3 regions of the Flavobacterium sp. W22_SRS_FP1 genome follow, and region 1 is predicted to be linked to each of the others. Evidence: riboswitches for the same ligand, from Rfam matches in the RefSeq annotation. Region 1 holds a riboswitch; each other region holds the start of a gene.

What was found. Region 1 has a riboswitch for S-adenosylmethionine ahead of ACEN2H_RS05670 (homocysteine S-methyltransferase family protein). Riboswitches for the same ligand answer to the same signal wherever they lie in the genome.
Region 2: another riboswitch for S-adenosylmethionine. It lies ahead of ACEN2H_RS07400 (hypothetical protein); the one in region 1 lies ahead of ACEN2H_RS05670 (homocysteine S-methyltransferase family protein).
Region 3: another riboswitch for S-adenosylmethionine. It lies ahead of ACEN2H_RS07545 (Na+/H+ antiporter NhaC family protein); the one in region 1 lies ahead of ACEN2H_RS05670 (homocysteine S-methyltransferase family protein).

What each region holds. Positions count from the first base shown of each region.
Region 1 covers NZ_JBGQOE010000006.1:116,829-120,082, forward strand. The annotation lists gene ACEN2H_RS05665 (NAD(P)/FAD-dependent oxidoreductase) at 200-1,252, shown strand; SAM riboswitch class I at 1,346-1,465, shown strand; gene ACEN2H_RS05670 (homocysteine S-methyltransferase family protein) at 1,737-2,738, shown strand; gene metH (methionine synthase) at 2,821-3,254, shown strand, end outside.
Region 2 covers NZ_JBGQOE010000009.1:115,225-118,478, reverse strand. The annotation lists gene ACEN2H_RS07415 (aminotransferase class IV) at 1-511, opposite strand, end outside; gene ACEN2H_RS07410 (START-like domain-containing protein) at 566-958, opposite strand; tRNA gene ACEN2H_RS07405 (tRNA-Met) at 1,114-1,187, shown strand; SAM-I-IV-variant riboswitch at 1,533-1,630, shown strand; gene ACEN2H_RS07400 (hypothetical protein) at 1,856-3,118, shown strand; gene ACEN2H_RS07395 (hypothetical protein) at 3,236-3,254, opposite strand, start outside.
Region 3 covers NZ_JBGQOE010000010.1:14,081-17,334, reverse strand. The annotation lists gene ACEN2H_RS07545 (Na+/H+ antiporter NhaC family protein) at 177-1,499, opposite strand; SAM-I-IV-variant riboswitch at 1,560-1,656, opposite strand; gene ACEN2H_RS07540 (hypothetical protein) at 1,774-2,196, opposite strand; gene sucD (succinate--CoA ligase subunit alpha) at 2,286-3,158, opposite strand; gene ACEN2H_RS07530 (nuclear transport factor 2 family protein) at 3,244-3,254, opposite strand, start outside.

The sequences.
Region 1 (3,254 bases):
CAGAATAAAGAGTCAAGAGAACAGAATAAGGAGAAAAGAAAAATATACGGATCAAACAACACTCGGTCTCCCTCTACTTCGGAGCGGGCGTCGGGAGGAAAAAACTACTAACCGACTTATGATAATTATCATTGAAAAAATGAAAATCATTCGGTAATTTTGCCAAATATAATTAAGCTTAATAATAAAGAATAAATAAATGATTGAAACAGATATACTTATAATAGGAGCCGGTCCAACTGGTTTATTTGCAGTTTTTGAAGCAGGATTATTAAAATTAAAATGTCATATATTAGATGCCTTACCTCAAGCAGGTGGGCAGTTATCAGAATTATATCCTAAAAAACCAATCTACGATATTCCAGGATTTCCGGAAGTACTAGCAGGAGATTTAGTAAATAATTTAATGGAGCAAATCAAGCAATTTGAACCGGGGTTTACCTTGGGAGAACGTGCTGAAACAATTGAAAAACAAGAGGACGGTAGTTTTATTGTAACTTCAAACGAAGGAACGCAATTTCATTCTAAAGTAGTTGCAATCGCTGGAGGTTTAGGAAGTTTTGAACCTAGAAAGCCACTTATTGATGGAATTAATTTCTATGAAAATAAAGGGATTAAGTACTTTATCAAAGATCCAGAAGAGTTCAGAGGTAAAAGAGTGGTGATTGCTGGAGGAGGAGATTCAGCACTGGACTGGAGTATTTTCCTTTCTGATGTTGCTTCTGAGGTGACTTTGATTCACCGCAGAAACGAATTCCGTGGAGCCTTAGATTCTGTTGAAAAAGTTCAAGAATTAAAAGACTCAGGAAAAATCCGTATGATTACTCCAGCTGAGGTTGTAGGGTTAAATGGAGCCGAACATATTGAATCGGTCGTTCTTGATGAAAATGGAGCAAATAGAACTATTGATACAGATTACTTTATTCCTCTTTTTGGTCTTACGCCAAAGTTAGGGCCTATTGGAAACTGGGGATTAGAGATTGAGAAAAATGCCATCAAAGTAGATAATGCACTGGATTACCAAACTAATATACCGGGGATTTTTGCCATTGGTGATGTAAATACCTACCCAGGTAAATTAAAATTAATTCTTTGTGGTTTTCACGAAGCGACATTAATGTGTCAGGCAGCTTACCAAATCATCAATCCTGGAAAACGCTATGTGTTGAAATATACCACAGTTGCAGGTGTAGACGGATTTGATGGAACTCGTAAAGAAGCACCAAAAGCTGTAGTAAAAGCTATAATTTAACAAGTTGCATAAAAAGTAATGAAAAAATGTAGCGTTAATACTTGCAAGTATTAACGCTATGTAGTTACTTTGCAGTGTTCATAAATTTATTGATAGTTATCACGAAAGGCGGAGGGAATGACCCGATGAAACCTTAGCAACCCTTTATCTATAAAGAAGGTGCTACATTCTACTTACTGCTGAACTTTTTTCAGGATTTAAGATAGATAACACAAAAAATACTTTTCTAGTATTTCCCAAGACCCTTTCCTGACAATTTTATCGAAATTTTAAGTTGCTGAATTCATTTCTGTATTAGAAGCGAATGATTTGCGCATTTTTGCCATTATCCTTCCTGCTGTACGCTATATCTTTTTATACTGAACTAAATTCAGTAAAAAAAGGATGCCGCTACCATCAGGGCTAAGCAGTAACAATTGTGAACATTTGAAAGAATTAATCTAAGCTTGGCGCTATAGTGTCTTTGCGAGAATAAAACAGAAAAATGGTATCAATTAAAGAAGCAATTAAAAAAAACATACTTGTGCTCGATGGAGCAATGGGAACCATGTTGCAACGCTACAATTTCTCCGAAGAGGATTTTCGCGGAGAACGTTTCAAAGACTTTCCACATTCCTTAAAAGGGAACAACGATTTATTATCACTCACGCAACCACAAGCGATTCGTGCGGTTCACGCCGCCTATTTTGAAGCAGGAGCTGATATCGTTGAAACCAACACTTTTTCAGGAACAACAATCGGAATGGCCGATTACCACCTAGAAGATATAGTTTACGAATTAAACTACGAGTCGGCAAAAATAGCCCGTGAAGTAGCTGATAAATTCACAGCCCAAAATCCAGATAAACCCCGTTTTGTTGCGGGTTCAGTAGGACCTACAAACAGAACAGCGAGTATGTCTCCAGATGTAAATGATCCAGGATACAGAGCAGTAACTTTTGATGATTTGCGGATTGCGTATAAGCAACAAGTTGAAGCCTTAATTGACGGAGGAAGTGATTTATTGCTAGTAGAAACTATTTTTGACACCTTAAATGCTAAAGCGGCACTTTTTGCGATCGAAGAAGTAAAAGACGAACGCAATATAGATATTCCAATCATGGTTTCTGGAACAATTACGGATGCTTCAGGAAGAACACTTTCAGGACAAACAGTAGAAGCCTTTTTGGTTTCCGTTTCACACATTCCATTATTGAGTGTAGGCTTTAATTGTGCACTTGGGGCCGATTTATTAAAACCGTATTTGCAGACTTTGTCACAAAACACGTCATTTAATGTTTCAGCTCATCCTAATGCAGGGTTGCCAAACGCTTTTGGAGAATACGATGAAACACCAGAACAAATGCAAGCATTCATTAAAGAATATTTGGACGATAATTTGGTGAATATCATAGGTGGTTGTTGTGGTACAACCCCAGAACATATCAAGTTGATTGCTGATATAGCAAAAGATTATAAACCAAGAGTATCAACAGCAACAATGTAACATAAAGACGCAATTTATTGCGTTTGAATTATAGCTTTCAATTCATTGTAACTATTGAGTTTGAGGCATAAATAAATAAATAATGGCACAAGCAGAAACTAGAAAAAACCTTGTATTATCAGGACTAGAGCCTTTAATCATTACGCCAGATAGCGTATTTGTAAATATTGGGGAACGTACCAATGTTACAGGTTCTAGAAAATTTCTTCGATTAATTAAGGAAGAAAAATATGAAGAAGCACTCAGCATTGCCAAAGAGCAAGTAGAGGGTGGCGCACAAATTATCGATATTAATATGGATGAAGGAATGCTTGATGGCGAATACGCTATGACAAAATTCCTAAACCTTATTGCTGCCGAGCCAGATATTTCTCGTGTGCCTATCATGATTGATAGCTCAAAATGGGATATTATCGAGGCGGGTCTAAAAGTAGTGCAGGGGAAAAGTGTTGTGAACTCAATTTCGTTAAAAGAGGGAGAAGAGCAATTTATTCATCACGCTAAATTGATTAAGCG
Region 2 (3,254 bases), on a different contig from region 1:
ACAAACAATTGTCCAACCCGTTTTCATTTGCAAAAATACTAGCTGTGATATTCAACATTCTATTTGTAGATTTTATTGAAGACAGCAATTGCTTGGTAACATAAAAATCTTTAAACAAATCCACTTCATATTCCTTTTCTGAGAATGAATATAATGCATCATCGATACCCACAACATGGATCAAAAAAGAAACAGTATTAGTTTGCGGCAGATAATAACCTCCATCATTTCTAAAAACGGTAATTCTTGCACGCGATGAATTTGAAAAGTCATTATCACTCACCAAAGAAAGTAATTGCTCTTCAACGTATTCCATAGTAAAATTCATTGGAATTTCCATCCTGACAACACGCATGGATGACATTAATCTAAAATAATGATCTTCTAAAAATAAGATTTTAGAATTTACAATTTTAACCGTTTCAAAAACAGCATCGCCGTATAAAAAAGCACGATTCTGCGTCAATAAATTAGTATCCTTAGCGACTATATTCCCATTAAAATTAATCATAAAAAAGCCCTGAATTTTGTTCAGAGCAAAGGTATGTTATAAAATACAATTATACTATACAGATCCAATGAGATGTTTAAGGTCCGAAATTTGATTTTCCCACAATAATGAAGATTCATCAACTTCATCTTTATCAGCAAAGTCAATGACCATTAAAGAAACATCCTTTGTTAGCTCATCTACTAAAATATGGAGCTCAAAAAAATACTCAGTATCTTTACCATTACCGTCTATCCATTTGAACTTTACTTTTTCACCTGATTTTTTAGAAGCAAGTCTAGCTTTTTCCTCTGAATCGTTCCAAATAAAAGTAAAAAATTCACCACGAGAATTTACATTGTCAGCAAACCACTCCGACAAACCTGAGGGGGTCGAAATGTACTGATATAATAGCTGGGGAGACGAGTTGATGGGAAACTCTATTTCGTAACGTACTTTTTGATCCATGAATTACATTTTATTTTTTTACCGAATATATATAATATAATGGCTAAAAAAAAACCTTTTATAAAATATTTTTTTTATTTCAAATTAGCTTGCACACTGTAATATAATTTTTATCTTTGCAGCCGCGTTGAAGAATGCTAATTCTTACAACATTTGGCGAGGTAGCTCAGTCGGTTAGAGCGCAGGATTCATAACCCTGAGGTCACGGGTTCAAATCCCGTCCTCGCTACGAAAACAAACCCTTAAACAGCAATTGTTTAGGGGTTTTTTATGCTGTTTTCTTTGTGAATAAGCAACTTATGGTTTTTATAAAAGGACGAATCAGTTTAAAAGTGACTGATTAATAATACCCAAATATAAGAAAATAATATCTATTTTCATAGCTATTGTATGTATACTTATAGCACTTTTCTGCCACTTTCTAGCCACTTTTTTAACCATTTCTTTGTTATTTGTAAGTTGTAAATTTAATTTAGATAAGATGGTGCTTCAATTCATCAAGCTGTTAGAATTCATTACGTATTCATTTTTAGCGGTTTAAACTTGTATAATTCAGTATTTTTTTGTAATTTTGCAGAAATATCAAGAGTTAGGTTTATCCTATGCCAACCTGCGTAAGCGTATGTAAGGTGGAAAAAAGATGTGAGTGTTAAACTAAAAGAAAAACGTGAATTATGACAAAAAAAGTCTGTTTTCCCTGTGCAGTATTATTAAACTGCAGAATTCCTTTCTACCTTATTTTTATTTATCATAGACTAAAAGTCTACTGATTTTATATTTCTTTCAATTTAGCTTTTAGCTATTATTTCCCAATTACTATTTAATTAATTAACACATAAGATTTAGCGGTGTTCTTCACATCGTGGGCATCGCTTTGTCTTATTTAAATAAAAAAAAATGAATAAAATTGATAATATATTAAAGTCTAATGATTTAAAAAACAACCAAAACAAAAGCTTTTGGATAAATCATTTTAAAAATTGCAGTTCTCCCTCAGTTTTGGGTGAAATAACTATTGAAGAAGTCCTCCATAAAATTAAACACGGTGACGAGAACCTACTGTTGATTAAAAATGCTAGAGATTACGGCAAAGGACATGAACAATATGATGAAATAAAAAAATTACACTTACCAACTTTTAGATTTAACTTCCTCATAAAAGGTACGGCAAAAAACGTAAATGTTATTGGTGCAACTGGATTAATTTATATAGATGTGGATGATAACATAGAAATCCCCCACAGTGATTATATTTATGCTATGTGGCGATCTCTCTCCAATACTGGATACGGTATTCTAGTTAAGGTGGACAACTTAACTCTGGACAACTTCAAAGATGTTTATGCCTCACTAGGAATGATACTAGGTGTTAAAGTTGATGATGGTGCACGTAAAGCAATACAGCAAAATGTATTGAGCTACGACCCCTCCCTATATTGTAATACTGATTCAAGGGTCTATGAGTACAAGCATTCAAAAAAAGCTTCACCTAGTAGTATAAAGAAAAAAGAAGAATGTATAGTGGTAAATGAAGCCTCAGTTCATCAAAGTAGAATTAAAGAACGGATTGATAATTCATACAAATATTTTATTGGAGATAATTCCGAGAAAGAATATTTATATTTTGAAGAAAAAATTATGATTTGTGCTCCATTTATGCCTTGGAATGGAGTTAATAAGGGCAACCGAAACAATTTATTATTTAGACTGTTGTCTCAATTTGCATTATTGAATCCAGAATTAGGAAAGGATTACTTAATAGCAAAGAGTAACTATTTTAACAAAAAAATGTATCCTAATCTAACAAGTAGAGAAATACACTTAATAATTTCAAGTGTTTTAGAAAAACGCAAAGAAGGAACCTTGGAAATGTTCTATAATAAAGAAAGGTTAATTCTATTTAATCCAAACATACAGTTAACAAAATCAGAAAAATGTCAAATTACTGGGGCTTTGGTTGGTGGAAAAAGAAGTAAAAAAACACAACAAGCAATATATGAAATCCTTGAAAATTGGGATTTTGAAGAACTAGGTCAAATAACACAAATATCTGTTATAAGAATTTTAAAATTTTCAAGGTCGAAGGTTCAAAGGCATTGGTTTCATTTTAAAGAATATGTCGAAGACCTAAACAACGAAAACAAACCGAAATCGGCTTAATTTATATCGATATACCCTTTCTGAGCTATCGTAAATCAATTTACAGTAAAGTTTAAGTCAAAAAGAAAACAGCCCCTTTGTAGGGCTGTATTTCATATATATCGACTTTCAAAAATATTACTTTATAAACTTTACG
Region 3 (3,254 bases), on a different contig from region 1:
TAATTTAATTTTTATTTGAAGCTATTCCTGCTATCCGCTTCAATCTTTTATGTCCGCTGTCGCGTACATAAAAGGATTTCCACTGCTATCAGGGCTATCTTATAGTGTTCAAATATAGAATAATTCCTTTTTTAAAAAAAATTTCAATTTCATTTAGCATCTAAATTTTATGATTTTTAAATATCAAGAAAACGCTTCACTAATTTATCCCAGAAAGAACTATAAATCGCAACTAAGGTAAAAACCAATAAAAACAGATGATACCAAGCGTTGGTCAGTAAGTCCATAAAATCAAGTTTACCATCAGCAAAACTTAGAATCAACAATACTTGTGCTCCATAAGGTAAAATTCCTTGAATAACGCAGGAAAAGATATCAAGTATTGCAGCCGTTTTTTTAGGACTCAATGCATATTCATCACTGATTTCCTTCGCAATTCCACCTGTTATAACAATCGAAACCGTATTATTGGCAATAGCCACATTGGTAAAACCAACCAATGCACCTATTCCGGCCTGCGCCGATTTTTTGCTTTTAATGCGTTTCTTGATCTGATGTAATATGTAATCAATTCCTCCAGCTTTATCCACCATCGCGGCTAAACCGCCAGTTAGCATCGATAATAAAAATATTTCGGTCATACTCGTAAATCCTTCATATATTTTTTGGGCAAATACCAATAGAGTGAAATGATTTCCAAAATAGCCAATCACTCCAGCCAATAGTGTTCCAATAATCAATGTCGAAAAAACATTTACACCAACCAATGCAAGGACAATGACTAAAACATATGGAATAATGGTAATCCATTCAAAACTGCTCTTAGGAATCGGCACAGCTATTATATCTGAGTTTAATCCCAAATAGAAAAACAGCAAAATAGTAATAACTGCTGCAGGAAAAGCGATAAACAAATTTATCTTGAATTTATCCTTCAATTCACAACCTAGAGATTGAGTCGCGGCAATTGTAGTGTCCGAAATCATCGAAAGATTATCCCCTAGCATTGAGCCTCCCAGCAAAGCGCCTGCAATCAGAGGCAGTGATGCTCCGCTAGAATTAGCTAGATTAACAGCTATAGGCCCTATAGCAACAATAGCACCCACAGAAGTTCCTGTAGCTGTCGATAGAAATGCTGCAATTAAAAAGATGCCTAAAGGAAAATACGCGACGTCAATAGTATTGATGCCAAGGTTTACAACAGCATCTACACCTCCCGTTGCTTTACTGACAACAGCAAACGCTCCAGCCAAAAGATAAATTAAACACATGGTCATAATTTTACTCTCTCCGCAACCAGCTATCAAAGTAGCAGATTTTTCATCGGCTGAGCTCCTGAACATAAGAAAAGCAGCAATAATGCCAATTAATACTGCAACTGGGGCGGGTAAAGAATAAAAGTCATCTAGCCAAATACCAGCTCCTAAAAACGTAAAAATGAAAATCAATAAGGGAATTAAAGCGTAGGCACTTCCTTTTTCTTTCAATGAATGGGTCATAAAGTAGTTTTAAAATGAAATAATGATAACGAAAAACTACAGCTAAAAAGAATGGGAATGTAAAACAACATTTTTTCCAAAGAGTTTGGCTTATCGTTTTAGCACCTTGCTTGTCTTTGCAGGTTGCTATCCTATTAAAGGATTCGTGATAACGGTGGCAAAAGTACTTAATTCTTTATGAAATCATTTCTCTTTTATCAAAAAAAAAAAAAAAGCGCCACAAAATGCAGCGCAATATTAGAATCGTTTATTCAAACGAGAATACTATTTTGTTTTAAAAAGCGACATTCCATTTTGGTAGCCTTCCGTTTTCATCTAAAAAGTTTTGTAAAACTTGTCCTTCTACAAATGTTGGAATCCCTTTCGACTTATCGTTGAATGTTTCATACCACACTACTTCTAAAGTACTGATATCTTCTTTAGCCATTTGTGCTGGCCAAGAATATTTTCTTCCTGTTTTTGCAAATTGATGCCCTTCAACAATTTTTTCTTTCAAACCACCATTTTTGATTTTCAAAGAGCCGTCATTTTGAACAGTTCCAGTAGAACCTACCATGATCAACTCTTTTTCATCTCCAACTGAATAAACCAAAAATACGCCACTTCCTTCAGAAGCATTGCAAACTTGTTCTAAACTATCAGCTGCTGTAAAAGTAAAACTATCGCTTACTTTAAACTTTTTCAATTCTTTGTGCATCTTTCTTTTGTATTAATTTTAAATAAAATGCCTCACAGAACACAGTGAGGCATTTTTATAATGAATTGAAATCATTAATAATTTTTCAATTATCCAATAACCTCTTTTACTTTCTTACCAATTTCAGCTGGAGAATCCACAACGTGTATTCCACATTCTCTCATGATTTGTTTTTTAGCTTCTGCCGTATCGTCAGATCCGCCTACGATAGCACCTGCATGACCCATTGTTCTTCCTGCTGGAGCGGTAACTCCTGCAATGAAACCTACAACTGGTTTGCGGTTACCATCTGCTTTAATCCAATGCGCAGCATCAGCTTCTAATTGACCACCTATTTCACCTATCATTACGATACATTCAGTTTCCGGGTCATTCATCAACAATTCCACTGCTTCTTTCGTAGTTGTTCCAATGATAGGATCTCCACCAATACCGATAGCTGTAGTGATTCCTAATCCTTGTTTTACCACTTGATCAGCTGCTTCGTAAGTCAAAGTTCCAGATTTAGATACGATACCTACAGTTCCTTTTTTGAAAACAAAACCCGGCATGATACCAACTTTAGCCTCTCCTGGAGTAATAACACCTGGACAGTTTGGCCCAATTAACCTTGCGCTTCTTTCTTTTACGTAAGCATTTGCTTTAATCATATCAGCTACGGGGATTCCTTCCGTAATTGCTATAATCACTTTTATTCCAGCGTCTGCAGCTTCCATTATTGCATCAGCTGCAAAAGCAGGTGGTACAAAAATAATAGTTGTATCAGCACCAGCTTGTTCAACTGCGTCTTTTACCGTATTGAAAACTGGACGATCTAGATGAGTAGTACCCCCTTTTCCCGGAGTTACACCACCAACAACATTAGTACCGTACTCGATCATTTGAGAAGCATGGAAAGTTCCTTCGCTTCCTGTAAAACCTTGAACAATAATTTTGGAATCTTTATTAACTAAAACACTCATGATATATATTTTATGTGATTTTTAAAAATTGTGCTGCAAAAGTAAGGTTTTGAAAATTATCTGACACCTTTCCTATCAAAATATATTATGATATTT